Regions from separate parts of the Streptomyces sp. NPDC006368 genome, predicted to be linked through region 2. Evidence: riboswitches for the same ligand, from Rfam matches in the RefSeq annotation. Region 2 holds a riboswitch; each other region holds the start of a gene.

The links. A riboswitch is a leader RNA that binds a small molecule or an ion and turns the genes downstream of it on or off. The one in region 2 is predicted to bind cyclic di-AMP.
Positions count from the first base shown of each region.
Region 1: it holds a riboswitch for cyclic di-AMP, as region 2 does, so the genes downstream of both, ABZZ38_RS23030 (M23 family metallopeptidase) here and ABZZ38_RS12400 (transglycosylase family protein) in region 2, are expected to answer to the same signal.
Region 3: it holds a riboswitch for cyclic di-AMP, as region 2 does, so the genes downstream of both, ABZZ38_RS01340 (NlpC/P60 family protein) here and ABZZ38_RS12400 (transglycosylase family protein) in region 2, are expected to answer to the same signal.
Region 4: it holds a riboswitch for cyclic di-AMP, as region 2 does, so the genes downstream of both, ABZZ38_RS14795 (C40 family peptidase) here and ABZZ38_RS12400 (transglycosylase family protein) in region 2, are expected to answer to the same signal.

Region 1 covers NZ_JBEXQK010000035.1:59,866-66,857, forward strand. Annotated here, with positions in the region: gene ABZZ38_RS23015 (DNA topoisomerase IV subunit A) at 1-1,837, opposite strand, end outside; gene ABZZ38_RS23020 (pitrilysin family protein) at 2,025-3,377, shown strand; gene ABZZ38_RS23025 (pitrilysin family protein) at 3,404-4,771, shown strand; cyclic di-AMP (ydaO/yuaA leader) riboswitch at 5,036-5,205, shown strand; gene ABZZ38_RS23030 (M23 family metallopeptidase) at 5,218-6,000, shown strand; gene ABZZ38_RS23035 (GntR family transcriptional regulator) at 6,220-6,885, shown strand.
Region 2 covers NZ_JBEXQK010000012.1:54,428-61,419, reverse strand. Annotated here, with positions in the region: gene ABZZ38_RS12425 (NAD(P)/FAD-dependent oxidoreductase) at 1-94, opposite strand, end outside; gene ABZZ38_RS12420 (Ppx/GppA phosphatase family protein) at 465-1,385, opposite strand; gene ABZZ38_RS12415 (DUF501 domain-containing protein) at 1,382-1,918, opposite strand; gene ABZZ38_RS12410 (septum formation initiator family protein) at 1,932-2,402, opposite strand; gene eno (phosphopyruvate hydratase) at 2,505-3,785, opposite strand; gene ABZZ38_RS12400 (transglycosylase family protein) at 4,094-4,798, opposite strand; cyclic di-AMP (ydaO/yuaA leader) riboswitch at 4,802-4,971, opposite strand; gene ABZZ38_RS12395 (transglycosylase family protein) at 5,231-6,154, opposite strand; gene ABZZ38_RS12390 (cytochrome P450) at 6,334-6,992, opposite strand, start outside.
Region 3 covers NZ_JBEXQK010000001.1:262,397-269,388, reverse strand. Annotated here, with positions in the region: gene pcrA (DNA helicase PcrA) at 1-2,406, opposite strand, end outside; cyclic di-AMP (ydaO/yuaA leader) riboswitch at 2,606-2,763, shown strand; gene ABZZ38_RS01340 (NlpC/P60 family protein) at 2,762-4,012, shown strand; gene ABZZ38_RS01335 (hypothetical protein) at 4,026-4,379, opposite strand; gene ABZZ38_RS01330 (NlpC/P60 family protein) at 4,668-5,744, shown strand; gene ABZZ38_RS01325 (response regulator transcription factor) at 6,019-6,714, opposite strand; gene ABZZ38_RS01320 (PspC domain-containing protein) at 6,711-6,992, opposite strand, start outside.
Region 4 covers NZ_JBEXQK010000016.1:11,963-18,954, forward strand. Annotated here, with positions in the region: gene bioB (biotin synthase BioB) at 1-986, opposite strand, end outside; gene ABZZ38_RS14770 (8-amino-7-oxononanoate synthase) at 1,130-2,290, shown strand; gene ABZZ38_RS14775 (DUF397 domain-containing protein) at 2,283-2,495, opposite strand; gene ABZZ38_RS14780 (helix-turn-helix transcriptional regulator) at 2,511-3,380, opposite strand; gene ABZZ38_RS14785 (ATP-binding protein) at 3,627-4,061, shown strand; gene ABZZ38_RS14790 (LysE family translocator) at 4,270-4,908, shown strand; gene ABZZ38_RS14795 (C40 family peptidase) at 5,011-5,487, opposite strand; cyclic di-AMP (ydaO/yuaA leader) riboswitch at 5,491-5,672, opposite strand; gene ABZZ38_RS14800 (polyprenyl synthetase) at 6,746-6,992, shown strand, end outside.

The DNA of each region.
Region 1 (6,992 bases), on a different contig from region 2:
TCAGACAGACGACCGCCTCGTCCTTTGCCAGCGTCAGGAACTCGGACAGGGGCGCACCGCCGGACAGGTTCGGCGCGGAGGCCGTGTCCGGGAGCTGCGGCAGGTCGATCACCGGCAGCCGCAGCAGCCGCCCGGTGGACGTCACCACTCCCACGTCACCCCGCTGGGTCGCCGGCACCGCCGAGACGATCACGTCGTGCTTGGTGCGCCTGCCCTCGGTGTCGGCGAACCGCTCACCGGTCGCCGTACGAGCCAGCAGCCCGGTCGAGGACAGCAGGACCCGGCACGGGTCGTCCGCCACCTCCAGGGACGCGGCGGCGACCGGCGCGCCGGCCGACTCCAGCAGCACCGTGCGCCGCTCGGTGGCGAACTTCTTTGCCACCGAGGCCAGTTCGGACGAGACCAGCTTGCGCAGCTCGGAGTCCGACTCCAGGATGCGGGTCAGCTCCTCGATCTCGCTGGTGAGGCGGTCGCGCTCGCCCTCCAGCTCGATCCGGTCGAACTTGGTGAGCCGGCGCAGCGGGGTGTCCAGGATGTACTGCGTCTGGATCTCGCTCAGCGAGAACCGCTCGATGAGCCGCTCCTTGGCCTGGGCCGAGTTGTCGCTCGACCGGATCAGCCGGATGACCTCGTCGATGTCGAGGAGCGCGACGAGCAGGCCCTCCACCAGGTGCAACCGGTCGCGCTTCTTGCCGCGCCGGAACTCGCTGCGCCGCCGTACGACGTCGAAGCGGTGGTCGAGGTAGACCTCCAGCAGCTCCTTCAGGCCCAGCGTGAGCGGCTGCCCGTCGACCAGCGCCACGTTGTTGATGCCGAAGGACTCCTCCATCGGCGTCAGCTTGTACAGCTGCTCCAGCACGGCCTCCGGGATGAAGCCGTTCTTCACCTCGATCACCAGCCGCAGCCCGTGCGCGCGGTCGGTGAGGTCCTTGACGTCCGCGATGCCCTGCAGCTTCTTCGCCGCGACCAGGTCCTTGATCTTGGCGATCACCTTCTCAGGGCCCACCGTGAAGGGCAGTTCGGTCACGACCAGGCCCTTGCGGCGCGCCGTCACGTTCTCCACGGCCACGGTGGCACGGATCTTGAAGGTGCCGCGGCCCGACTCGTACGCGTCCTTGATCCCGGACAGGCCGACGATCCGCCCGCCGGTCGGCAGGTCGGGACCCGGCACGTACCGCATCAGGGTCTCCAGGTCGGCGCCCGGGTGCTTGATCAGGTGGCGGGCCGCGGCGATGACCTCGCCCAGGTTGTGCGGGGGCATGTTGGTCGCCATACCGACCGCGATCCCGGACGCGCCGTTGACCAGCAGGTTCGGGTAGGCGGCGGGGAGCGCGACCGGTTCCCGCTCCTGGCCGTCGTAGTTCGGCGTGAAGTCGACCGTGTCCTCGTCGATCGACTCGGTCATCATCAGCGCCGCGGCGGCCATCCGGGACTCGGTGTACCGCATGGCCGCGGGCGGGTCGTCGTTGCCGAGGGAGCCGAAGTTGCCATGGCCGTCGACCAGCGGCACCCGCATGGAGAAGGGCTGCGCCATGCGCACCAGCGCGTCGTAGATCGACGCGTCGCCGTGCGGGTGGAGCTTGCCCATCACCTCGCCGACGACCCGGGCGCACTTCACGAAGCCGCGGTCGGGCCGCAGCCCCATCTCGTTCATCTGGTACACGATCCGGCGCTGTACCGGCTTCATCCCGTCACGGGCGTCCGGCAGGGCCCGGGAGTAGATCACCGAGTACGCGTACTCGAGGAAGGAGCCCTGCATTTCGTCGACGACGTCGATGTCGAGGATCCTCTCCTCGAAGTCGTCGGGCTGCGCGGTCTTCGTGCTGCGGCGGGCCATCGCGGCTGCGCTCCTTCACCAGGCAAAGGCTGATCTGACGCCGACCATTGTGGACCGTCCCACCGACAACGCCGACCGCGACCCGGAAGAGGGACGGATCGGCGGGACGGGAACTTCGCCAGGTGTCGGTCCGCTTGCATACAGTGGCAGGACTTTTCACATCGCGATCGAAGGGACGTACATGCCCATGGGTCACACGGCCACAGCCCAGGCCGGCTCCGGAGGCCTGACAGCGACCGAGCACCGGCTGGCCAACGGCCTGCGCGTGGTGCTCTCCGAGGACCACCTGACCCCGGTCGCCGCGGTGTGCCTCTGGTACGACGTCGGCTCGCGGCACGAGGTCGAGGGCCGTACCGGGCTCGCCCACCTCTTCGAGCACCTGATGTTCCAGGGCTCGCAGCAGGTGAAGGGGAACGGCCACTTCGAGCTGGTCCAGGGCGCCGGTGGTTCGCTCAACGGCACCACCAGCTTCGAGCGGACCAACTACTTCGAGACCATGCCGGCCCACCAGCTGGAGCTGGCCCTGTGGCTCGAGGCGGACCGGATGGGCTCGCTGCTCGCCGCGCTCGACGAGGAGTCCATGGAGAACCAGCGGGACGTCGTCAAGAACGAGCGCCGCCAGCGGTACGACAACGTCCCGTACGGCACGGCCTTCGAGAGGCTGACCGCCCTCGCCTACCCGGAGGGCCACCCCTACCACCACACCCCCATCGGCTCGATGGCCGACCTGGACGCCGCCACCCTGGAGGACGCGCGGAACTTCTTCCGCACGTACTACGCGCCCAACAACGCCGTCCTGTCGGTCGTCGGAGACATCGACCCCGAGCGGACGCTCGCCTGGATCGAGAAGTACTTCGGCTCCATCCCCTCCCACGACGGCAAGCAGCCGCCGCGTGACGGCACGCTGCCCGAGGTCATCGGCGAGCAGCTGCGCCGGATCGTCGAGGAGGAGGTCCCGGCCCGCGCCCTGATGGCCGCCTACCGGCTCCCGCACGACGGCACGCGCGAGTGCGACGCCGCCGACCTGGCCCTCACCATCCTCGGCGGTGGCGAGTCGTCCCGGCTGCACAACCGCCTGGTGCGCCACGACCGCACGGCCGTGACGGCCGGTTTCGGGCTGCTGCGCCTCGCCGGGGCGCCCTCGCTGGGCTGGCTGGACGTGAAGACCTCCGGCGGCGTCGAGGTGCCGGACATCGAGACCGCGATCGACGACGAGCTGGCCCGGTTCGCGGCCGAGGGCCCCACGCCCGAGGAGATGGAGCGCGCCCAGGCCCAGCTGGAGCGGGAGTGGCTGGACCGGCTCGGCACGGTCGCCGGCCGCGCGGACGAACTGTGCCGGTTCGCCGTGCTGTTCGGCGACCCGCAGCTGGCGCTCACCGCCGTCCAGCGCGTGCTGGACGTCACCGCCGAGGAGGTGCAGGCCGTCGCCAAGGCCCGCCTGCGCCCGGACAACAGGGCCGTACTGGTCTACGAGCCCGTGACCGCCGAACACGGCGACGCCGACCACAGCGAGCAGGAAGAAGAGGGGGCCGACCAGTGAGCGACGCCGCTGTGTCCCTGACGTCCATGGAGTTCCACCCGCAGCCGCAGCCGGGCGCCGCCAAGCCCTGGGCCTTCCCGGCCCCCGAGCGCGGCACCCTGGACAACGGCCTGACCGTGCTGCGCTGTCACCGCCCCGGCCAGCAGGTCGTGGCCGTGGAGCTCTTCCTCGCCGCCCCCCTGGAGGCCGAGCCGGAGGGCCTCGACGGCGTCGCCACGATCATGGCCCGCGCCCTGTCGGAGGGCACCGACAAGCACACGGCGGAGGAGTTCGCCGCCGAGCTGGAGCGCTGCGGCGCCACGCTCGACGCGCACGCCGACCACCCCGGCGTGCGGGTCTCCCTGGAGGTGCCGGTCTCCCGCCTGGCCAAGGCCCTCGGACTGCTCGCCGAGGCCCTGCGCGCGCCCGCCTTCGCCGACGGCGAGGTCGAGCGCCTGGTCCGCAACCGGCTCGACGAGATCCCGCACGAGATCGCCAACCCCGGCCGCCGCGCCGCGATGCAGCTCTCCAAGGAGCTGTTCCCGGCCACTTCGCGCATGTCCCGCCCCCGCCAGGGCACCGAGGAGACCGTGGCGCGGATCGACTCCGCCGCCGTGCGCGGCTTCTACGAGGCCCATGTCCGGCCCGCCACGGCCACCGCGGTCGTCGTCGGCGACCTCACCGGCGTCGACCTGGACGCGGTCCTCGCCGACACCCTCGGCGCCTGGACCGGGGACGCGGCCGAGCCCCGCCCCGTGCCGCCGGTCACCGCCGACGACACCGGCCGGGTCGTCATCGTGGACCGGCCCGGCGCCGTGCAGACGCAGCTGCTGATCGGGCGCATCGGCCCCGACCGTCACGACCGCGTCTGGCCGGCCCAGGTGCTCGGCACGTACTGCCTGGGCGGCACCCTCACCTCGCGCCTGGACCGCGTCCTGCGCGAGGAGAAGGGCTACACCTACGGCGTGCGGGCCTTCGGCCAGGTGCTGCGCTCCGGTCCCGAGGGGAACGGCGCCGCGATGCTCGCCATCAGCGGCTCGGTCGACACCCCGAACACCGGCCCGGCGCTGGACGACCTGTGGAAGGTGCTGCGCACCCTGGCCGCCGAGGGCCTGACCGACGCCGAGCGCGATGTCGCCGTCCAGAACCTGGTGGGCGTGGCCCCCCTCAAGTACGAGACGGCCGCGTCCGTCGCGGGCACCCTCGCCGACCAGGTCGAGCAGCACCTCCCGGACGACTTCCAGGCGCAGTTGTACGCCCGCCTGGCCGAGACCGGGACCGTGGAGGCCACCGCGGCGGTCGTCAGCGCCTTCCCGGTGGACCGTCTGGTCACCGTGCTCGTCGGTGACGCCGCCCAGATCAAGGAACCGGTCGAGGCGCTGGGGATCGGTGAAGTGACCGTTGTCACCGGCTGATTGACCCGGCGTCGCTCCGTGCCGGCTCGCTGCGGCCGCTTCCGGCGTCCGCATCGGCGGCCGTTTCGGGCGTCCGCGCCATGCGGAACCCCGGCATCCACCATGGGTGCCGGGGTTCCGTCGTATGTCCGTTTTGTTGGGGAGGTTACGTGTCTGCCCTGTGGCGTGCACTACAAAAAACCGTGTCTGTTTGGTGATTGAAAGATCAGCCGCTTAGCGTCTGATGCGCTGTCCGCCCGCTGCACCCGCCGCACCCGCGGCACCGGACAGTCATCGCCGAATCCCCATCGGGCGCGAGCCCGGGGAGCCGGGGACCCGCCATACGCAGTCCCTGGGGTGAATCGGACGCCTTCGCATCCGTGCGGAGGGGCCCGTAGGAGACCTTCCTGCTCCGAACCCGTCAGCTAACCCGGTAGGCGAGAAGGAAGGAAAGGACCAACTGCTTCATGGCGTTCACCCGTACCACCGGGAAACACCGTGCCCCGAGCCGCCTGAGCCGCAAGCGCGCACATGTCGCCGGCGTCGCGGCCCTCGCCACCACCGGCGTCATCGGAACCCTCGCCTCCCCGGCGCTCGCCGCCGACACGGACACCCGCGCCCTTGAGGACACCGGCCTCAGCCAGGCGGTCATCACCGACACGCTCGCCGACCGCGTGGACGCCCAGGCCGAAGCCCAGGAGCGGGAGGCCGAGGAGGCCGCCGCCCTCGCCGAGGCCCAGGCGAAGGCCGAGGCCGAGGCGAAGCGCAGGGCCGAGGCCCGCGCCAAGGCAGCCCGGGACGCCGAGGAGCGCGCCGCCCGCGAGGCCGAGCGCAAGCGCCTCAACTCCTTCCAGCTCCCGGTCGCCGGCTCGTACGTCAGCACCGGCTACCAGACCGGCGGCGCCATGTGGTCCTCCGGCAGCCACACCGGCATCGACTTCCACGCGGCCTCCGGCACCACGGTCGTCTCCGTGGGCCTGGGCACCGTCGTCGAGGCCGGCTGGGGCGGCGCGTACGGCAACAACGTCGTGATCCGGATGAACGACGGCACGTACACCCAGTACGGCCACCTGTCGTCCATCAGCGTCTCGGTCGGCGAGCGCGTCATGCCGGGCCAGCAGATCGGGCTCGCCGGCTCCACCGGCAACTCCTCCGGCCCGCACCTCCACTTCGAGGCCCGCACGAGTGCCGAGTACGGCTCGGACATCGACCCCGTCGCGTACCTGCGCGCGCACGGCGTCGCGGTCTGACCCCCCGCGCCTCTCCAGGGCGGCACCCGCTTCCCGAAGGCCCCGGCCCGCCATGAGCCGGGGCCTTCGTCGTGCCCGCGCAGTGCCCGCGTCGGCCAAAAGATATCCATGGATTTCGATCAGGCGTCGGAAATCCAGCCGGGTTGCAATAGAGTCACTGAACACTCGTCAACTCGTCGATCGCACGCTGTTTCGCGCGGATTAAGTCGGAGGTTCGGTATGCGCATTCCCGCGCACTCGGTATGCACGGCGATTCGCGACGACATCGTGTCCGGTGTCTTCGAGCGCGGCAGCCGGCTCACCGAGGAGCAGCTGGCGCGCCGCTACGGCGTCTCCCGCGTCCCGGTCCGTGAGGCGCTGCGCACCCTGGAGTCGGAGGGCTTCGTCACCACCCGCCGGCACGCGGGCGCGTGCGTCGCCGAACCCACCGAGCAGGAGGCGGCCGATGTGCTGGAGATCCGTACGCTCCTGGAGCCGCTCGGGGCGGCGCGGGCGGCCCAGCGGCGCACCGAGGCGCACCTGAAAGTGCTGCGCGGCCTGGTCAGGCTGGGCCAGGAGCGGGCACGCCGCGGCCAGGGGGATGACCTGCGGTCGCTCGGCGGCTGGTTCCACGAGACCCTCGCCCAGGCGTCCGGCAGCCCCGGTCTGACCGCTCTGCTGACCCAGCTGCGACACAAGATCAGCTGGATGTACGCGGTCGACCAGCCGGCCCACCCGGTGGAGGCGTGGGCCGAGCACGGCGCGATCGTCGACGCGGTGGCGCGCGGCGACGCGGAACGGGCGCGGGCGCTCACCGCCCTGCACGCGGAGCGCTCGCTCGGGGCCCACCGGCTGCGCGTGAGGACTTCGCAACGTCACGTAAACACGGCGAGCGTCCGGAATTAACAGCGGGGCCGTATACAAATAAGGGCTCCGCGGCGGGCCTGAATTCGCCTGCCATGAACAGCGGAACCAGCGGAACCATAAACGAAACGGCTGAGCCGTGCGGCTCA
Region 2 (6,992 bases):
CGTAGCGCATCTTCTTGAGAATGCGCCGAGCTGCGTACAGGCCTACGTACCCACCGCCTACTACGAGGATCCTGGGACGCTCCGTGGTGCTCATGCCATCGAGTATCCACCCGCCGGAGGGGGGTCGCTCGTGCGCCCCTTCACAAGCTCTTGGGGGACCTCTGCTACACTGCGCCGCCCACGTGACCGAGGTCATGGCGCGGCGGGGGAACCACGGTGTAACGGAAGACGTTCCTCACCGCCCGTGAACTGGGAGAGCGACCACCTTGTAACGGTGGACCGCCCCGGAGTTCACACCTACGAAACACAGGTGAACAAGCGCTCAGCGGTGCGCGAAAGGGCCCCGATGAGGTCTCCGGGGGGCCGGAACGGCCTCCGTGACCCCGCTCAGGGCCCTTTTCCTTGTGAAGAACTTCACGAACTTTTCCGACGGGCTGTCCGGCCGGGGGCCGGCCGGACCCCCGTCAGACCAGCGACAGGGCGATTCCGTCCAGAATGTCGTGTTCCGAGACGACGACCTCCCGAGCCCCGATCCGCTCCATGATCGCCTGGAGCACCAGGGCCCCGGAGACGATGACGTCCACCCGGCCCGGGTGCATCACGGGGATCGCCGACCGCTCGTCGTGGGTCGACGCCACCAGCCGCGCGGTCACCTCGGCGACCCGCTCGTAGGGGATGCGGGAGCGGTGGATCGCCGCCGAGTCGTACGCGTCCAGCCCCAGCGCGATGGCGGCCACCGTCGTCACGGACCCGGCCAGCCCGACGAGCGTCTCCGCCTCGCGCAGCGGAACGGTCTCCTCCGCCAGGTCCAGCGCGGCCTCGATGTCCGCCCGGATCGCCGCGACCTCGGCCCCGGACGGCGGATCGCTGCGCACATGACGCTCGGTCAGGCGTACACAGCCGATGTCGACCGACCGCGCGGCGCGCGCGTGCGCCGTCCCGACCACGAACTCCGTGGAGCCGCCGCCGATGTCCACCACCAGGTACTCCCCCGCGGCGGCGCCGTCCAGCTCCCTGGTCGCCCCGGTGAAGGAGAACTCCGCCTCCCGGTCACCGGTGATGACCTCGGGCTCCACGCCCAGGACGTCCCGCACGCCGCGCACGAAGTCGTCGCGGTTCTCGGCGTCGCGCGAGGCGGACGTCGCCACGAAGCGGAGCCTTTCCGCCCCGTACTCCTTGATGACGTCGGCGTACTCGCGGCACGCCGCGAAGGTCCGCTCCAGCGCCTCGGGGGCGAGCCGGCCGGTCCTGTCGACGCCCTGGCCGAGGCGGACGATCGTCATCCGCCGGTCCAGGTCGGTGACTTCACCGGTCGCGGGGTCGATGTCGGCGACGAGCAGGCGGATGGAGTTCGTACCGCAGTCGATGGCCGCGACCCGGGTCACTTCTCGCCCTCCTCGGGGGAGCAGGGCGTCACACAGGGGCCCTTGGCCCACCACTCGGGCAGCATCGCGAGGGCCTCGTCGCCCAGCGGGTTCACCCCAGGCCCGGCGGCCAGCGAGTGGCCCACCAGCACGTGCAGGCACTTCACACGGTCCGGCATGCCACCGGCGCTGGGGAAGCCCTCCAGCACCTCGATGGCGTCCCGGCGCGCGATGTAGTCCTCGTGCGCGGCCCGGTAGGCGGCGGCCAGCTCCGGGTCGGACGCGAGCCGCTCGGTCATCTCCTTCATGACGCCGTTCGCCTCCAGCGTCCCGATCGCGGAGGCCGCGCGCGGGCAGGTGAGGTAGTACGTCGTCGGGAACGGAGTGCCGTCGGGGAGCCGTGGCGCGGTCTCCACCACGTCCGGGTTGCCGCACGGGCAGCGGTGCGCGATGGCGCGCAGGCCGCGCGGCGGGCGGCCGAGCTGTTCCTTGAACGCCGCGACGTCCGCCTCGGTGGGCTCGGTGCGTTCGGTCTGCGGAGGGGGCGTTTCCATGCCTGCCTTGGTTCTACTTGCGGTCGGTGCGGTCGGCGGTGTCCACGCCGTCCCAGAGGTTGGAGTACCAGGGGCGGTCGGCCGCGCCCTGGTCGGTGCGGCGCTCTCGCACCGCGTCGGGGTCGATGACCGTGTAACCGGTCTCCCCCGGGCGTACGTAGTGCAGGTGTTCGCGGGCGAGGCGACGGATGTACGCGTCGTCCTGGAGCCGTGCCTTCTCGTCGCGCAGCTCCTCGACCCGCTCGCCCGCCTCGGTCGCCAGCCGCTCCTGCTCGGCGATCTCGCTCTGCTGGGAGACCCACTGGCGCATCGGGTACGCCAGGGCGACCACCATGGAACAGACGATCAGGGCGAGGAAGGCCGCGCGGCCGGTGAGCCGGGAACGCCGGTCGTGACGGCGGCTCTGGGAGCGGTAGACGCGGGCGGCGGTCTGCTCGCCGAGCAGCCGCAGCCTGGTCGCGGTGGAGAACCGGTCCCGGGCCATCGCTTCCGCCTCCCTCTCCTACGCACGTACGTCCCCGGACACGGTACGGGACCGTGGCCGGGGACGTACGGAGGCCGGTACGGAGGACCGGCGCGGAGATGATCAGCCCTTGAAGCGCGGGAACGCGGAGCGGCCCGCGTACACCGCGGCGTCGTCGAGGATCTCCTCGATGCGCAGCAGCTGGTTGTACTTGGCGACGCGCTCGGAGCGGGCCGGGGCGCCGGTCTTGATCTGGCCGCAGTTGGTGGCGACGGCCAGGTCGGCGATGGTGACGTCCTCGGTCTCGCCGGAGCGGTGCGACATCATGCACTTGAAGCCGTTGCGCTGGGCCAGCTCGACGGCGTCCAGGGTCTCGGTCAGCGAACCGATCTGGTTGACCTTGACGAGCAGCGCGTTGGCGGCGCCCTCCTCGATGCCGCGGGCCAGGCGCTCCGGGTTGGTGACGAACAGGTCGTCGCCGACCAGCTGCACCCGGGCGCCCAGCTTCTCGGTGATGGTCTTCCAGCCGTCCCAGTCGTCCTCGAACAGCGGGTCCTCGATGGAGACCAGCGGGTACGCGTCGACGAGCTCCGCGTAGTACTCGGTCATCTCGGCGGCCGAGCGGGACTTGCCCTCGAACTCGTACGAGCCGTCCTTGTAGAACTCGGACGCGGCGACGTCGAGCGCGAGCGCGATGTCCTTGCCCGGGGCGTAGCCGGCCTTCTTGATGGCCTCGAGGATGAGGTCGAGGGCCGCGCGGTTGGACTCCAGGTTCGGGGCGAAGCCGCCCTCGTCGCCCAGACCCGTGGAGAGGCCCTTCTCCTTCAGGACCTTCTTCAGGGTGTGGTAGACCTCGGCGCCCCAGCGCAGGGCCTCGGAGAAGGACTCCGCGCCGATCGGGGCGATCATGAACTCCTGGATGTCCACGTTGGAGTCGGCGTGCGAGCCGCCGTTCAGGATGTTCATCATCGGAACGGGCAGCAGGTGCGCGTTCGGGCCGCCCAGGTAGCGGAAGAGCGGCAGGTCGGACGCCTCGGAGGCGGCGTGCGCGACGGCGAGGGAGACGCCGAGGATGGCGTTGGCGCCGAGCGACGACTTGTCCGGGGTGGCGTCCAGGTCGAACATCGCCTGGTCGATCAGCCGCTGCTCGGTGGCGTCGTAGCCGACGAGCTCCGGGCCGATCTGCTCGATGACGGCGAGGACGGCCTTCTCGACACCCTTGCCGAGGTAGCGGTCCTGGTCACCGTCGCGGAGCTCGAGGGCCTCGAACGCACCGGTGGAGGCACCGGACGGTACGGCAGCACGGCCGGTGCTGCCGTCGTCGAGGCCGACCTCGACCTCGACCGTGGGGTTGCCTCGGGAGTCCAGGATTTCCCGGGCTACGACGACGTCGATGGACGGCACGAGCATCTCCTTCTGGGATGTGACGCAAAATGTGACGCATGCGGGTGCAGGGTCTCTTCGGCCTTGCGGCAAGAGCCTAACCGGCCGCGGGGCCGGGGCCGGCCGACGCCCGCCCCGTGGGACGAAAAAGGACCCGGAGGCCCTCTTTCCGGGGCGAACCCGCACAATGTTTACCGGCTGGTAACCGGCTGGGCCGCTCCCGGTCACCACCGCGGACGGGGAGACCCCGGCCGGGCGCGCGGGGGAAGGGCGCGGCCGGGCCGGGGTCGTCCCGTAGGCCGGATGTCGGCCTGCCGGATATCAGCGGATCAGCGGAGGTGCAGCTGCTGGCCCGGGTAGATGAGGTCGGCGTCGTCGACGATGTCCTTGTTCAGCTGGAAGAGCTTCTCCCAGCCGCCCGCGACCTTCTTCTCGGCGGCGATGGTGCTGAGCGTGTCGCCGGCCACGACCTTGTACTCGCCGTCGCCCTTCTCGACCTTCTTGCCGGTCGGGGTGGTGACGGTCTTCGACTCGGCCTTCGGCGCGGCCTTCTTCGGCTCGGCCTTGGGCGCGGTGCGCTGCTCGCTGCGCGTGGCGGGCTGCTCGGCGGCGCGCTCCTGCTGCTGCGGGGCGCTCTGCTCGGCGGAGCCGCCGTCGTACGCGGCGCCGGACAGGCCGACGCCGCAGGACGGCCAGGCGCCCTTGCCCTGGCCCGCCAGGACCTTCTCGGCTATCTGGATCTGCTGCGACTTGGAGGCCTGGTCGGCGGTGGCGGCGTAGGCGGTGCCGCCGTACGCGGCCCAGGTGGAGGCCGAGAACTGCAGGCCGCCGTAGTAGCCGTTGCCGGTGTTGATGGACCAGTTGCCGCCGGACTCGCACTGGGCGACCTTGTCCCACTCGGCGGTGGTGGCGGCCGAGGCGGACGTGGCGCCCAGCAGCGGGGCGGCGACGGCGGCACCGGTGATACCGGCGAACGCGGCGAAACGGACGGCCTTGGAGGGGCGACGGTGCTTGGCTTTGCCGGAGAACAGCATGGGACATCTCCTCACCGACGCCTGCGAGGTGAGCTGTCGGGTTCGGGCGTGAGCTGCCCGGCCGCGCGATCGTCTCGCGCGGCTTCACCCCAAGCCGGTCCGGCCGTCTTCCGACGGCCGGGGACCGGCGCAAACCTTGGGTCCCCCGCTCCTGCCTTCGGCGCATGACGCGACGACTGTTCCCGACGGCCGGCGGCAGGATTCGGCGTTCCGGTCGGCGGGGCCCGCGATGGCGAGCAGTCACGACCGTAGACACAGAGCCCGCCCGAGATCAAAGACGGACATCCCGCTCAATGCACCCCTATCGACCCTCCCTTGACGGACATTTGCCCTGGTGAGGGGCGGAAAGGTGCCAGTCTCGGGCCAGGTGTCGCCAGTTGGCACAAAGAGACGCTTGTCTCACTTGTACAGAACAGGACAGAGGGGTGCCAACTACCCTCGCGCGGCGTCCAGATCGAGGCGCTGACCGGGGAGGATGAGGTCGGGATCGTCGCCCACGGCCTCCCGGTTGGCGTCGTACAGGGCCGTCCAGCCGCCCGGCAGCTCGTGCGCGTCGGCGATGACGGACAGGTTGTCCCCGGGTCGGACGGTGTACGCGCCGTCCGCCTCCGCCGCGTCGGCCACGGCGGCCGGATCGCGTGTCGTTCCGTCACCCCGTGAGGCGTGGCGCACCATTTCGCGCTCGGTGACCGAATTGTCGGCGCTGGTGGCGTTTTCACCGTTGGGCGCCGCGGGGCCGGCCGCCGGGTCCGCCGTCGGGTCCACGGACGCGCCCGCCGTCGGGCCGGCCGCCGGATCGGTCGTGGCGTCGCCGGTGGGCCGCTCGTCCTTGGCGGGCTCGCCCCGGTGCTTGCCGGCGCCGCTCGGGGTGTCGCCGGAGGGGGCGGGCGTCGCGGGGGCGGCCCCGGCGGGGTCGGTGGGCAGCAGGGATTCCACCGGGTCCGCCGGCCGCACCGCCGGGTCGGAGGGCTCGACGGGCAGGGCCGGGTCGGGCGCCGCCGGAGTGGACGGGGTGTCCGGCGCGGCGTCCGCTTCGGGCGCGTCGGCGGCGCCGCCCAGGCCGGCGATGGGGGCGCAGGTCTCCCACGCCTTGACGCCGGTGGCGGCGTGGACCTTCTCGGCCACGGCTATCTGCTGGGCGCGGCTGGCGAGGTCGGGGCGCAGCGCGTACTGCGTGCCGCCGTACGCGTCCCACGTCTCCTGCGAGATCTGGAGCCCGCCGTAGAAGCCGTTGCCCATGTCGGCGCTCCACGCCCCGCCGGACTCGCACTCGGCCACCCGGTCCCATGTACCGGCGTCCACCGCCGACGCGGAGCCCGCGCCGAGCAGCGGAAGGGCGAGTGCGGATCCGGTCACCCCCGCCGCCACGATGATGGCGGGAGCTTGACGAGGTCGTCGGTGCCGGCCGTTCCCGGAGCGCATGCGGTGTGCCTTTCGCGTGACTGCTGAGGTGACGGTGAACGTAGCGGCATTCGAACGTCAGTCACAAGTCGATGCACCTGGGATTACGCGAAGATCACAGAACTGACGAGCCGTCAGTTCCCAAAGGGGGTGAACTCGACCGGGAGCGTGCGCAGTCCACGCATAATGAGCCCGCCGCGCCACCGCAAATCGGCAGGATCCACCGCAAGACGCAGGTCCGGAAGCCGGGTCAGCAGGGTCGCGAGCGCGGTCTGCCCCTCCAGCCGGGCGAGCGGGGCGCCGAGGCAGTAGTGGATGCCGTGTCCGTACCCCAGGTGCTGGTTGTCGCGCCGCGCCAGGTCCAGCGTGTCCGGTTCGGCGAACCGCGCCGGGTCCCGGTCGGCGGCGGCGAGCACGACGAGCACCGGGTCACCGGCCGCGACGCGCTCACCGCCGAGGGTGAGCGGCTCGGTCGCGAACCGCCACGTCGCCAGCTCCACCGGCCCGTCGTACCGCAGCAGCTCCTCGACCCCGCTCTCCAGCAGCCCGCGCTCGCCCGCCGCCAGGGACTCCTGGAGCCGGGCGCGCTGCTCGGGGTGGCGCAGCAGCGCGTACACGCCGTTGCCGATCAGGTTGACCGTCGTCTCGAACCCGGCGAAGAGGAGGATGAACGCCATCGCGGCGGCCTCGTTCTCGGTGAGGTGCTCGCCGTGATCGGAGGCCTTGATCAGCCCCGAGATCAGGTCCTCGCCGGGGTCCTCCCGCTTGCGGTGGATCAGCTCGGCGAGATAGC
Region 3 (6,992 bases), on a different contig from region 2:
GTCCCCGAAGTCGATCGTCGCCTGTGCGTCCGCGCCCACTCCGGTCACCGCCATCACGGTCCCCAGCCCGAACTGGTCGTGCGTGACCCGGTCCCCGACCGTGAGCGAGATCACCGGCTTGTCCGTGGTCCGCCGGGTGGCGAAGCCCGAAGGGCCGGAGCGGGAACGCGACGACGACAGCGAGGACGTGATCCCGGCGGTCGGACCGGCCGGAGCGGCCATCGGGCCCGTGCGCCGCCACTCCACGTACTGGCCCGGGATCTCCTCCAGGAACCGCGACGGCGGGTTGTACGAAGGCTGCCCCCAGGCGCTGCGCATCGACGACCGGGTCAGATAGAGCCGCTCACGGGCGCGCGTGATGCCGACGTACGCCAGGCGCCGCTCCTCCTCCAGCTCCTTGGTCTGGCCGAGGGCCCGCATGTGCGGGAAGACGCCGTCCTCCATGCCCGTCAGGAAGACGACCGGGAACTCCAGGCCCTTGGCGGTGTGCAGCGTCATCAGCGTGATGACGCCGGAGCCCTCCTCGTCCTCGTCCGGGATCTGGTCGGAGTCGGCGACGAGCGCGACCTGCTCCAGGAACTCCGCGAGGGTGCCGGGCTCCTCGCCCCGCTCCTGCTCGAACTCCAGGGCCACGGCGGCGAGCTCCTGCAGGTTCTCGATGCGGGTCTCGTCCTGCGGGTCGGTGGACGCCTGCAGCTCCGCCAGATAGCCCGTGCGCTCCAGGACCGCTTCGAGGACGACCGCCGGACCGGCGCCCGAGTCGGCGATCGTGCGCAACTCCTCCATCAGCGTGTTGAACCGCTTCACGGCGTTCGCGGACCGCGCCGCCATGCCGTACGCCTCGTCCACGCGCCGCAGCGCCTGCGGGAAGGTGATCTTCTCGCGCAGGGCCAGGGCCTCGATCATCGCCTCGGCGCGGTCACCGATGCCGCGCTTGGGCACGTTGAGAATGCGGCGCAGCGGGACGCTGTCCTCCGGGTTGGCGAGGACGCGCAGGTACGCCAGGACGTCCCGCACCTCCTTGCGCTCGTAGAAGCGCACACCGCCGACGACCTTGTACGGCAGGCCGACGCGGATGAAGATCTCCTCGAAGACGCGGGACTGGGCGTTCGTGCGGTAGAAGACGGCGACGTCGCCGGCCTTCGCGTCGCCCGCGTCCGTCAGCCGGTCGATCTCGTCGGCGACGAACTGCGCCTCGTCGTGCTCGGTGTCCGCGACGTACCCGATGATCCTGGAGCCCTCGCCGGCGTTGGTCCACAGGTTCTTGGGGCGGCGGCTCTCGTTGCGCTCGATCACCGCGTTGGCGGCCGACAGGATGGTCTGCGTGGAGCGGTAGTTCTGCTCCAGCAGGATCGTGGTGGCGTCCGGGTAGTCCTCCTCGAACTGGAGGATGTTGCGGATGGTCGCGCCGCGGAAGGCGTAGATCGACTGGTCGGCGTCACCGACGACGCACAGCTCGGCCGGGTCCAGGTCCTCGTACCCCGTGCCGACCAGCTCGCGTACGAGGGTGTACTGGGCGTGGTTGGTGTCCTGGTACTCGTCGACGAGGACGTGGCGGAAGCGGCGGCGGTAGTGCTCGGCGACGTCCGGGAACGCCTGGAGCAGGTGGACCGTCGTCATGATGATGTCGTCGAAGTCCAGGGCGTTGGCCTCGCGCAGCCGCGCCTGGTACATCCGGTACGCCTCGGCGAGCGTCTTCTCGAAACCGTCGGCGGCCTGGTCGGCGAAGGCCTCCTCGTCGATCAGCTCGTTCTTCAGGTTCGAGATCTTGGCGCTGAACGACTTCGGCGGGAAGCGCTTCGGGTCCAGGTCCAGGTCACGGCAGACCAGCGCCATGAGCCGCTTGGAGTCGGCGGCGTCGTAGATCGAGAACGACGACGTGAAGCCGAGCTTCTTCGACTCGCGGCGCAGGATGCGCACGCAGGCGCTGTGGAAGGTCATGACCCACATGGCGTTGGCGCGCGGGCCGACGAGCTGCTCGACGCGCTCCTTCATCTCGCCGGCGGCCTTGTTGGTGAAGGTGATCGCCAGTATCTGGCCGGGATGCACGTGGCGCGTGGCCAGCAGGTGGGCGATGCGGTGGGTGAGGACCCGGGTCTTGCCGGACCCGGCACCGGCGACGATGAGCAGCGGCGAGCCGGTGTGCGCGACGGCGGCGCGCTGCTGCTCGTTCAACCCCTCCAGCAGCGCGGCGGCGTCCACGACGGGGCGCGGGGCGCCGTCGCGGTAGTACGCGTCTGCCGCCTCCCGGGCCGGGGGCACGTCGAAGTGGTCCCCGAAGAGGTCATGCGGGACCTCCTCCGCGACCGGGGTGTGGTCATCGGAGTCCTCGGGCGGGGGCGGGGGCTCCTCGGAACCGTGGTTCCGGAGGCCCGCCAGGAAGCTGTCGTCAAAGAGGCTGCTCATCGCCTATCGAGTCTAGGCCGCCCCACCGACAGCCGTGGCCGAACCGGCTTCACCACCTCTTGCGTTCAGGACAACGCGGAGCGTCAAGGTCACGAAAATGTATCGGGCATATCGCACATCATCCTTCACAGCACCGCCACAGGTTGGCTAGCGTGCCTGCCCAAGCGGACCGTTCCCTCATCGGCGAACCACGCCGATCGGACCGCTCCCGCCGAATCCGGCCTCCCGCTCGGGGAGTTCGGAACCGGGGACCCACGTGCGTCATGGGGTGAATCGACCGTATCCGCGGGTCGTAGGGCACCTTCCGTTCCGCCCGAACCCGACAGCTAACCCGGTAGGCGGCCCATGGAAGGAGATGCCGGCCTTGGCGTCGCATCGCAAGCCGCGCAGCCGCACCACCCGCACGTTCGGTACGCACTCCCCCGCCGTCGGGGTCACGACGGCAGCCCTCGCCTCCGTCACGACCCTGCTGTCCTCGCAGTCCGCCGGCGCTTCCGTGCCCGTGCAGCCGACCGTCGAGGAGGTACAGCGGAAAGTCGACGATCTCTACCGGCAGGCGGGCAACACGGCGACGCAGCAGTACACCAAGGCCAACGAAGCCACCGACCGGCAGCGGCGCACGGTCGACGGGATATTCGACGGGGCCGCCGGACGCGCGCAGGCGGTGAACGAGACGCGCCGCGCCCTCGGTGATCACACGGCGGCACCGTCCCGGCCGGGAACGGCAGGAACGGCAGGGGCGTCAAGGGCGTCAGGAACGGCAGGGGCGCCAGGAACGCCGGGAACGCCGGGAACGCCGCGGACGATCGGCCCGGCCGCGGCGCTGGTCTTCGCGGACGACCCGCGGTCGTTCACCGACCGGACGCAGGTGAGGGACCGGATCGCCGAGCAGCGGCACCAGGCGTTCACCGACCTGCCGACGCAGCGGGTCGCGGCGGCCGAGCTGCGCGTCGAGGCGGCGAAGGGCTCGGAGTCGCTCGCCGCCTCCCCGGCATCCCTGCGGAGCAGCAAGCAGGCGGTGCAGCGCAAGCTGGCCGAGGCGCGCGCCCTGCTGTCACAGCTGACGGCGGAGGAGAGGGCGCGCCCGGAGGTGCCGACGCAGCGCGAGGCGGAGGCGGGGACGGGGGAACAGACGCAGGTCCGGGCCGTGGTGGAAGCGGCCTGCGGGCCGCGGCAGCGGGAGGCGCGAGAGCAGGAGCAGCGGGGCCGGAGGGAGGCCCGGCCGCCGGGGGAAGGCGGCCACGACGGCGCCTCCACCACCAAGGCGGACAAGGTGGTGGCCTTCGCCCGGGCCCAGATCGGCAAGCCGTACGTCCGGGGGGCGACCGGTCCGAGCTCGTACGACTGCTCCGGCCTCACCCAGGCGGCCTGGAAGGCGGCGGGCGTCGACCTGCCGCGCACCACGTGGGAGCAGGCCGAGGTCGGCACCCGGGTCCCGACCGATGAGCTGCGCCGCGGCGACCTGGTGTTCTTCCACGACGACAGCAGCCATGTCGGCATCTACCAGGGCGACGGCATGATGATCCACGCCTCGAAGCCGGGCACGAACGTGCGCGAGGAATCGATCTTCTTCATGCCGATCCACGGCGTCGTCCGCCCGGCCTGACGGGCGGCGGAGGTCAGGTCCAGAGCGTGGCGATGAAGATGTTCGCGACGGTCAGGCCGCCGACGGCGCCGAAGAGCGCCTTGTCGGCCCTCTCCTCGTCGCGCTTGACGTAGACCAGACCGAGGATGACGACCAGGACGGCCAGCTTCACACCGATCTTGATGTTGTTCACGGTCTGGTCGTCGGCCTGGTTGAGGCCGACCAGGGCCACACCCGTGACCAGCATGGTCAGCGCGCCGTGCAGCATCGCGGGCGTGAAGCGCGCCGTACCCGCGCCCATCGCCTTCATCTGGGCCAGGAACCCGCCCAGCAGGGAGGCGATGCCGATGATGTGCAACGCGACGAAGACATTGATGAGTACGTCCATGGGGCGGAGCCTAACCGGGGCCATATCACCGGCCGCCGGGCGGGGTTGTCTCATTCGCCGCATCGGTCACAGCTGATACGGAATGACGGATTCCGGCGGCATCGGCGCCAAAGAAACCGGGCCTCGAACTCTCACCTGCGACCAATAACGGTCACACCGTCTCCCCCTCCTGACCCACGCGTTTAGCGTCCTTCCGCAGGTGGCCGGCTCTCCCCACCGCCGCCCGGACTCCCGGGCGGCAGCCGGCCACCCCGCAGCAGGCTCAAGGGAAGGGAAGTGACCGCCCTCGTGGCAGCGCACCGGAAGCCCAGGCGACGGCCGCTGAGCGGATCGGCGGCCGGCCGCACCGCCGCCACGCTCGCCCTCGCCGGGGCCGCGACCGTCTCCCTCTTCGAGGGCGCCGGCCACGCCGAGCCCCGGCTCTCCCCCGCCGAGGTCAAGGCCAGGGTCGACCGGCTGTACCAGGAGGCCGAGGTGGCCACCGAGCGGTACAACGGCGCCAAGGAACAGGCGGACACCGCCCGCGCCGCCCTGGACGCCCTCCGCGACGAGGCCGCCCGCCGCACCCAGCGGCTCAACACCACCCGCAACGCCCTCGGCTCGGTGGCCACCGCCCAGTACCGCCAGGGCGGCCTCGACCCCGCCCTCCAGCTCGCGCTCTCCAGCGACCCCGACGCGTACCTCGAAGGCGCCGCCCTCGCCGACCGGGCCGGCGCCCGCCAGGCCGACACGATCAACGCCCTCCAGCGGCAGCTCACGGAGTTACGGCAACTGCGCGCCGAAGCCGACGGCCGGCTCCGCGAGCTCACGGCCCGGCAGGCCGAGCTCAGCCGCCACAAATCCACCGTCCGGCACAAGCTCGCCGCCGCCGAGCGGCTGCTCGACCGGCTCACCGCCGCCCAGCGCGCCCGGTACGACGACGCCGGGGGGAGCGCCGACCGCACCCCCTCACGCGGCACGGCCGCCACCGCGACCGCCACCGACGACCCCGGCCCGCGCGGCGTCCGGGCGCCCGGCGCCCGCGCCGCACAGGCCGTGGCGTACGCGTACGGAGCCCTCGGCAAGCCCTATGTGTGGGGCGCGACCGGGCCGTCGGCCTTCGACTGCTCCGGCCTCACCCAGGCCGCGTGGCGCTCCGCCGGAGTCTTTCTGCCGCGCACGACCTACACCCAGATCAACGCCGGACAGCGCGTCTCCCGGTCCCGGCTGGCCCCCGGTGACCTGGTGTTCTTCTACTCCGGGATCAGCCACGTCGGGCTCTACATCGGCGACGGCAGGATGATTCACGCGCCCCGGCCCGGCGCGCCCGTACGGATCGCGCCGATCGACGACATGCCGTGGGCGGGGGCGACCCGGGTCGCGTAGCGGTCGGCGCCGGCGGACCAGCCGGTGCCGGGGCCGGTGCCGGGACCCGGCTCAGGGCCGGTGCCGGGCTCGGTGCCGGGACCACACCAGCAGCGGCAGCACCACCGCGATCACGGCCAGCACGATCGCGGTCACGAGGAAGGGCGTACCCGTCAGGCTCATCACGCCCTGGAGGAGGGGCCCTCCGCGCGCGGGTTGCCACGGTTATGTACCGGTTACCTCACGAATGGCCGACAAAGCCTGCCACGGAGGTCACCCGAGGCTCGGACGAGGCTCAGACGAGGCGGCGTGCGGTGGCCCAGCGCGTCAGCTCGTGCCGGTTGGACAGCTGGAGCTTCCGGAGCACGGCCGAGACGTGCGACTCGACGGTCTTCACCGAGATGAACAGCTGCTTGGCGATCTCCTTGTACGCGTACCCGCGCGCGATCAGCCGCAGTACCTCCCGTTCCCGCTGCGTGAGCCGGTCCAGGTCCTCGTCGACCGGTGGCGCGTCCGTCGACGCGAAGGCGTCCAGCACGAACCCGGCCAGCCGGGGCGAGAACACCGCGTCGCCCTCCTGGACCCGGAAGATCGAGTCGACGAGGTCCGCGCCTGTGATCGTCTTGGTGACGTACCCGCGGGCGCCGCCCCGGATGACCCCGATGACGTCCTCGGCGGCGTCCGAGACGGACAGGGCCAGGAAGCGGACCGGGTGGTCGGCGTCCGCCATCAGGGGCGCGCAGCGGCGCAGCACCTCGACGCCGCCGCCGCCGGGGAGGTGGACGTCGAGGAGGACCACCTCGGGGCGGGTGGCGGTGATCACGGTGACGGCCTGGTCGACGTCGGCGGCCTCACCGACCACCTCCACGCCGGTCGTCTCGGTCCGGCCGATCTCGGCCTGCACGCCGGTGCGGAACATCCGGTGGTCGTCGACGAGCACCACCCGTGCGCGCCGTCCGCTGTCCGGCGCCGCCGTCGTCTCCTCGGTCATCCGTCCGCCCTCTCCATCTCGAGCTCCACTTCGGTGCCGTCACCGGGCACCGACCGCAGCCGCGCGGTGCCGCCGTTGCGCCGCATCCGGCCGATGATCGATTCTCGTACGCCCATCCGGTCGGCGGGTACGGAGTCGAGGTCGAAGCCCGGTCCCCGGTCCCGTACGGACACGAAGACCGTGCGACCCTCGACCTCCGCGTACACCTGAACGGCCCCGCCCTCGCCACCGTACTTGGCGGCGTTGACCATCGCCTCGCGCGCGGCCTGGAGCTGCGC
Region 4 (6,992 bases), on a different contig from region 2:
GTCGTCGTGTCCGCGCCCTCCACCTCGAAACCGGCGTCCGCGATCATCTCCAGGTCCGCCTTGCCGGCCTGGCCCTCACTGGTCAGGTAGTCGCCCAGGAAGATCGAGTTGGCGAGGTGCAGGGCCAGCGGCTGCAGCGTCCGCAGGTGCACCTCGCGCCCGCCCGCCAGCCGGACCTCCACGTCCGGGCAGACGAACCGCACCATGGCCAGGATGCGCAGCGCGCGCTGCGGCGTCAGGTTCCACTCCTTGGCGAGCGGCGTCCCCTCGAACGGGATGAGGAAGTTCACCGGCACCGAGTCGGGGTCGAGCTCGCGCAGCGCGAAGACCACGTCGACCAGGTCCTCGTCGCTCTCACCCATGCCCGCGATCAGACCGGAGCAGGCCGACAGGCCCGCGGCGTGGGCCTTCTGCACGGTGTCCACCCGGTCCGCGTACGTGTGCGTGGTCGTGATGTCCCCGTACGTCCCCTCGGACGTATTGAGGTTGTGGTTGTACGCGTCGGCCCCGGCGGTCCGCAGGCGCTCCGCCTGCCCGTCCGACAGCAGGCCGAGACAGGCGCACACCTCGACGCCCTCGTTCTCCTCCTTGATCGCCGCGATGGTCTTCGAGACCCGGTCGACGTCCCGGTCCGTGGGACCGCGACCGCTGGCGACCAGGCAGACCCGCTTGGCACCGCCCGCGACACCCGCGGCGGCGGCCTTCGACGCCTCCTCCGGCTTCAGCCAGGTGTACTTGAGGATCTCGGCCTTCGAGCCGAGCCGCTGGGAGCAGTACGAGCAGTCCTCCGGGCACAGCCCCGACTTCAGGTTGACCAGGTAGTTGAGTTTCACCCGGCGCCCGAACCAGTGACGGCGCACCTTGCCCGCCGCCGCCACCACATCCAGCAACTCGTCGTCGGAGGTCGCCAGCACGGCGAGCGCTTCTTCGCGGGTCGGCAGCTCACGCCGAAGCCCCTTGTCCACCAGCGTGTTCAACAGGTCCATGGCGCGATCCTGTCCTACCGCGCACCCGCTGGCCAAGGAGGAACCGCACAAGACAGTCACTGAGCGGTGTGTGGATGACCACACTCTGACCAGAGCCGACCCCGGTTAGGGTCTGTGCGTTGCCTACAAAAGGGACCCGACCCATGCCCAAGGCCCCGTACCACGCGACCTTCGACTGGACCGACGCCGAGGCGCGCCGCCGCGCGGACGCCGGTCTGGTCCGCACGCTCCGCCCGCGCTCCGCCGAGGCGGAGCCGCTGGACCTCGCGAGCAACGACTACCTCGGCCTCACCCGCCATCCGGCCATCACCGCGGCGGCTGCCGAGGCCGCCCGCCGCTGGGGCGCGGGCGCGACCGGCTCGCGGCTGGTCACGGGCACCACCGAGCTGCACACCGAGCTGGAGCGGGAGCTCGCCGACTTCTGCGGCTTCGAAGCCGCGCTGGTCTTCTCCTCCGGCTACGCCGCCAACCTCGCCGCCCTGACCGCGCTGAGCGCCCCCGGATCGCTCATCGTCTCGGACGCGGGCAACCACGCCTCCATCGTCGACGGCTGCCGGCTCTCCCGCGCCGAGACCGCGGTCGTCCCGCACGCCGACCCCGACGCCGTCGCCAAGACCCTCGACGCCCACCCGGGCCGGCGGGCCCTGGCCGTCACCGACTCGGTGTTCTCGGTGGACGGCGACGCGGCCCCGCTGCCCGCGCTCGCCGCCGCCTGCCGTGCGCACGGCGCGGCGCTGGTCGTCGACGACGCGCACGGCCTCGGCGTGCTGGGCGAGGGCGGGCGCGGCGCGCTGCACGCGGCGGGGCTCGCGGGCGGCGCGGACGTCGTCGCCACGCTCACCCTCTCCAAGTCCCTGGGCAGCCAGGGCGGAGCGGTCCTCGGCCCGGCGCGGGTCATCGACCACCTGGTCAACGCCGCCCGCACCTTCATCTTCGACACCGGCCTCGCCCCGGCCGCGGCGGGCGCGGCGCTGGCGAGCCTGCGGCTGCTGCGGGACGAGCCGGGCCTGGCCGGCCGGGCGCGTACGGTCGCGGCCACCCTGCACGGACGGCTCACGACCGCGGGCCTGACCGCCGTGCGGCCGGACGCCGCCGTCGTCTCCGTACGCGCCCCCTCACCCGAGCAGGCGGTGCGGTGGGCCGCCGACTGCCGTGCCGAGGGGCTCGCGGTCGGCTGCTTCCGGCCGCCGTCGGTGCCGGACGGCATCTCGCGCCTGCGGCTGACCGCCCGCGCCGATCTGACGGCAGGTCAGATCGATACGGCGGTCGCCACGATCCTGCGCACCGCCCCGCGGGTCAGCTGAGCGTCTCCTCCTCCCGCAGCGCCGATACGAAGGAGGACCAGGCCGTCGCGGAGAACCGCAGCGGCGGCCTGGCCGTGTTCTTCGAGTCCCGTACGGCGAGCCGGCCCGCGTCGAGGCGGGCGGCCTCCACGCAGTTGTTCATGCCGACGCTGCGGCTGCTGCGCACCCAGCGCAGGCTGTTGTGGTGTGCGAGGTAAGCAGACATGTGGGGTGCCTCTCCCTACGCGCCGTCACCGATCCCGGCGATGAGTTCCGACGACTCCTCGGGCGTCAGGGCGTGCGCCTGCATGGTGCGGAACGCGGCGCAGTACGCCTCGAGGTCTTCCATGCGTTCGAGATAGAGGCTACTCGTCAAGTGGTCGAGAACAACCACATCCAGATCAGAGATGTTCGGAAAGGAGAAAATAACGAAAGGGCCGGAGAGTCCGACGTACTCGCCCACCGTGAACGGCAGCACCTGAAGACGCACCTGGGGCAGCGCCGCCAGCTCCACCAGCCGCCGCAACTGCTCCCGCATCACCCCCGGGCCGCCCACCTGCCGCCGCAGCACCGCCTCGTCCAGCACCGCCTCCAGCCGCAGCGGCGGATCACCGCGCAGCACCTCCTGACGGGCGATCCGCACCTCCACCAGCGAGTCGACCGTGACCGCCGGCAGCCCTTCCAGCGCCGCCCGCGTCACCGCCCGCGCGTAGTCGGGTGTCTGCAACAACCCCGGCACCACCGATGTCTCCAGCGTGCGCGCCGTGCACGCCTGCGACTCCAGACTGATGAAGTCGCGGTACTGCGGCGGCAGTACGCCCCGGTACGCGTGCCACCACCCCGTGCCGCCGCCGTCCGCCGCCGCACCGGACAGGGCCTCCAGCAGCGCGCGCGACCGCGGGTCGCGCACGCCGTAGGCGTCGAGGAGCCGCGACACGTCCGCGCCCGTCACCCCGCTCGCCCCCGTCTCGATCCGGCTGACCTTCGACTGGTGCCAGCCGACGAGCCGCGCGGCCTCCCGGCTGGTGAGTCCCGCACTCAGGCGCAGCCCGCGCAGCTCCTCGCCCAGTTTGCGACGGCGCACGGCCGGGCCGTGCCGCGTACCCCGCATGACCGTTTCCCTCCCGCCCACCCGTTCCTCCGCACCTGGGACCAACCCGCCAGTTTGCCGCGCGAATCCGTGCTCGCGTAGCAGAGTTCACCGCTTCGAGCGACAGATATATGCAGATCTTGGGGGATCGGCACCACCAGGGCCGACATAAGTGGCAGTCTGGCGCGAAGCGCAATCCGGGGCCGTCCTCGCAACATCCGCTCCTCGTCCGGAGTCCGGCCCCGGTGGGAAAGGGACAGCCTCGCCATGGCAGACCATCAGGAAGCATCCGTCACTCTGCCGAGCGATCCCGTCTCGGTCTCCGCCGCCCGCAGATATGTGGCGGACGTCCTCAGCGAATGGGGCCTGCCCGGTGACACGGACACGGCGGACACCGTACGGCTGATCGTCTCCGAGCTCGCCACCAACGCCGTTCAGCACACCTTCGGGCAGTCGCCCACCTTCACGGTGGACCTCCGGCTGGAGCGCGACGAGCAGCTCCGCATCGGCGTCACCGACAGCCACCCGCGCTGGCCGCAGCGGCTGCCCGCCGCCGTACAGCAGGACAACGGCCGCGGCATGGTCATCATCCGCTGGCTCACCGCCGAGCGCGGCGGCCGGCTCACCGTCACCCCGACCCGGGAGGGCGGCAAAACCGTCTGGATCGCCCTGCCCTGGACCACGGTCACCGTCCAGAACTAGCTCACCCTCGCGGGGCCCCTTCCCGGGCCCCTCCCGGCCGGAAGCCTCCGGTGGCGGGCGCCCACCCTCCGTCGCCGCCCGTCGCCGCCCGTCGGCCCCGACCGCCGCGGCGTCGCCTGCGCACCGCGACGTGCATTAAGCGTTTCTTTAGGCGGTCCTTCAAGATTCCAAGTACAGGCTAATGGCTTGGGCGCGGCAGGCTGGGGGGATGGACGCACAGCTCATCGCTTTCCTCGGGGTGGCCGCCGGCATGATCGCCATGCCGGGCGCCGACTTCACGGTGGTCGTACGCAGCGCTCTGGCCTCCCGCCGTGCCGGTGTCGCCTGCGCCGTCGGGGTGGCCGGCGGTCTCGTCGTCCATACCGCGCTCGCCGTCGCCGGGCTGGCCGCGGTGCTCGTCGCGGTGCCGGTCCTCTACCGGACGCTCCAGATCGCGGGTGGCGCGTACGTCCTCTACCTGGGCGTACAGGCGCTGCGGGGCGCGCTCAAGCCCTCCGGCCCCGGCGTGGACGGGGCGCACGAGGAGCAGTCGGCCCTCCGCGCCGGAGAGAGCCTGCGGCAGGGCTTTCTCACCAATGTCCTGAACCCCAAGGCTCCGGTGCTCTTCCTGAGCCTGCTGCCGCAGTTCGTGCCGGACGGCGTGGCCGTCCTGCCGCGGACCCTGCTCCTCGCCTCGATCGTGGTCGTGCTCGCGCTGATCTGGTTCCCGGCGGTCGCCCTGCTGGTGGACCGGCTCGGCCGGTGGCTGCGCCGGCCCCGTACCGCCAGGACCGTCCAGGGCGTCACCGGCGGGGGGCTCGCGGTACTGGGGGTGACGCTGCTCGTCGCGCCGGTGGCGGGGGGCTGAGCGCCCCCGCACCCCCGGCAGCGGGCGACGCGCGCGGTACAGGGGCGCGCCGCCGAACGTCTCCGGACGCCGGCCCCCGTACCGCGGATCGTGCGCGAGGCGTCAGCGCACGCGTCCGTAGTAGACGGACTTCGTCCAGATCCGGTCCAGCTTGACCACCGAGCCGGTCTTCGGCGAGTGCCAGATCTTGTTGCCGCCGGCGTAGATCCCCACGTGGTACACGCTTCCGCCGGAGTGGAAGAACACCAGGTCACCCTTGGTCCGGCTCGACGCGGAGATGTGGCGGGTCTTGTTGTACTGCTGCTGCGCGGTGCGCGGCAGCGTCTTGCCGGCCTGCTTGTACGAGTAGAGCGTGAGGCCGGAGCAGTCGAACCGGGACGGGCCCGTCGCTCCGTACTTGTAGGGCGCACCCTTCTTGGAGGCGGCCACGTTCAGCGCCTTGGCGGCGTAGGCGGGCGCTGCCTCGGCATCCGATACGGCGCCGGGCGCCAGCATCGTGCCGCCGACGGCGGCGAGGGTGAGTGCCGATACGGCACCGGCCCGGGACAGCAGAGACGGGACATGAATCTGCGCGGTCATGGCGCAACCCTTCGTCAGCCGCCTATGAAGGATGACCTGTCGGGTTCGGGCTGGCGAAGTTGCCCGGCCGCTGACGCGGCTTCACCCCAAGGAGCGACCGTGGGCGGTCACTCCGTACTGCTCGGGTCCTCCACTCCTGCCGATCCACTCATGTCGACCAGTTATCCGGACGGCGGCAGGACTCGGCGTCCGCCCGGACCGCCCCGCCGCGGTGGCGGGGGCTTGTCGTCGACAGGGATCTTGACCCATGACACGGTGAAATTCCGAGCCGAAACGGCCTTATGTGAGGCTCCTCACGACTGATCCATTCGAGTGGACAGGGGCGTTTTGGCGCGACACGGCGCCCGAATGATGATCCCCGTACCAGCGGCGGAAGGTGATGTTCCGCCAGATGAGTACAGCTCACGCGCAACTCGTCCCGTACGGAATTCCCTCTTTTGCGTACGCCGAACGAGGGGGCGCGACTCGTACCCCTGCACCCATCCGTGAAGGGCCCAACTCCCTCACCCGACGCGCTCCTGAGGGAGCGTCACCCGCCCGGGCCCCGCGCTGCCCGTCAAGGACGGGCAGCGCACGCGCCGGCGTCGGGGCGTGCGCCTCGCTCCACCCCGTTCGTGCCTGGCCGTCAGGGCGTCCCGCGGCGCCGTCGGGCGCCCGACCAGCGCCCGCGCGGCGCGCAGGGCGCTGCACGTGCGTTCGAGGCGCGCCGGGTTGATCCGGCCCGGCAGGTCCACCGCTTCGAGGTGGCCGGGGATGAATCGGCCCTCGGCGCGGGTCGGCACCGGCCGCGGCGGCGGTTCGGGCGGCAGCACCGCTCACTTCGTGGTGACCCGGCACGGCAAGCCCCTCGTGGCCCCGGTGCCGGCGGATGACCTGCGACGACGCGAAGCCGAGCCGGAGCGGACGGAGGGTGGCGCGGCCGGCTCGGTCTCCACGACGCACCCGCTCCGCTCAGCTCCCGGCGAACGCCCCCGCTTCGGGCTCACCGCGGAACACCGCCCTCCGCACAGCCCTCCGGGAGCGGGCCGACCCGGCGCGTGACACCCCGCCCGCGGCCCCGCTGCCGCGGCGGGGAGCCCGGCCCGCCTTGCCGGGGTCACCACGCCCGGCCCGCCCGGGGAGTGCCCGGTCGGCCGCTCCCGTAACACCCTCCGGCCCGAGCCGCCGGAATCCGTCCCATGGATCACTCGAAAGGTGATTCGCACCGCGACGCCATGCGGAGGTCGGCATCCTTCAGGAAGTCGACGAAAGGGATGGCGTGACACCTCCGACGGACCGCGCTCGCGCGATCGAGAACGACGCGGTGCTCCTGGCGGCCGGTGTCGCCGATCTGGCGGTCACCGGCCTCACCACCGCCCTGGGCGGACTGCGCGGACTGCTGCGCCGCGCCGATGTCGCCGAGCTGGCGGGGGAGGGCCGGCAGGAGCTCAAGGCCCGCGGCCGGCTGGCCCTGGACCGCTGTGCCCCCGTCCCCCCGGCGCATATGGAGCTGCTGGCCCGGCGCG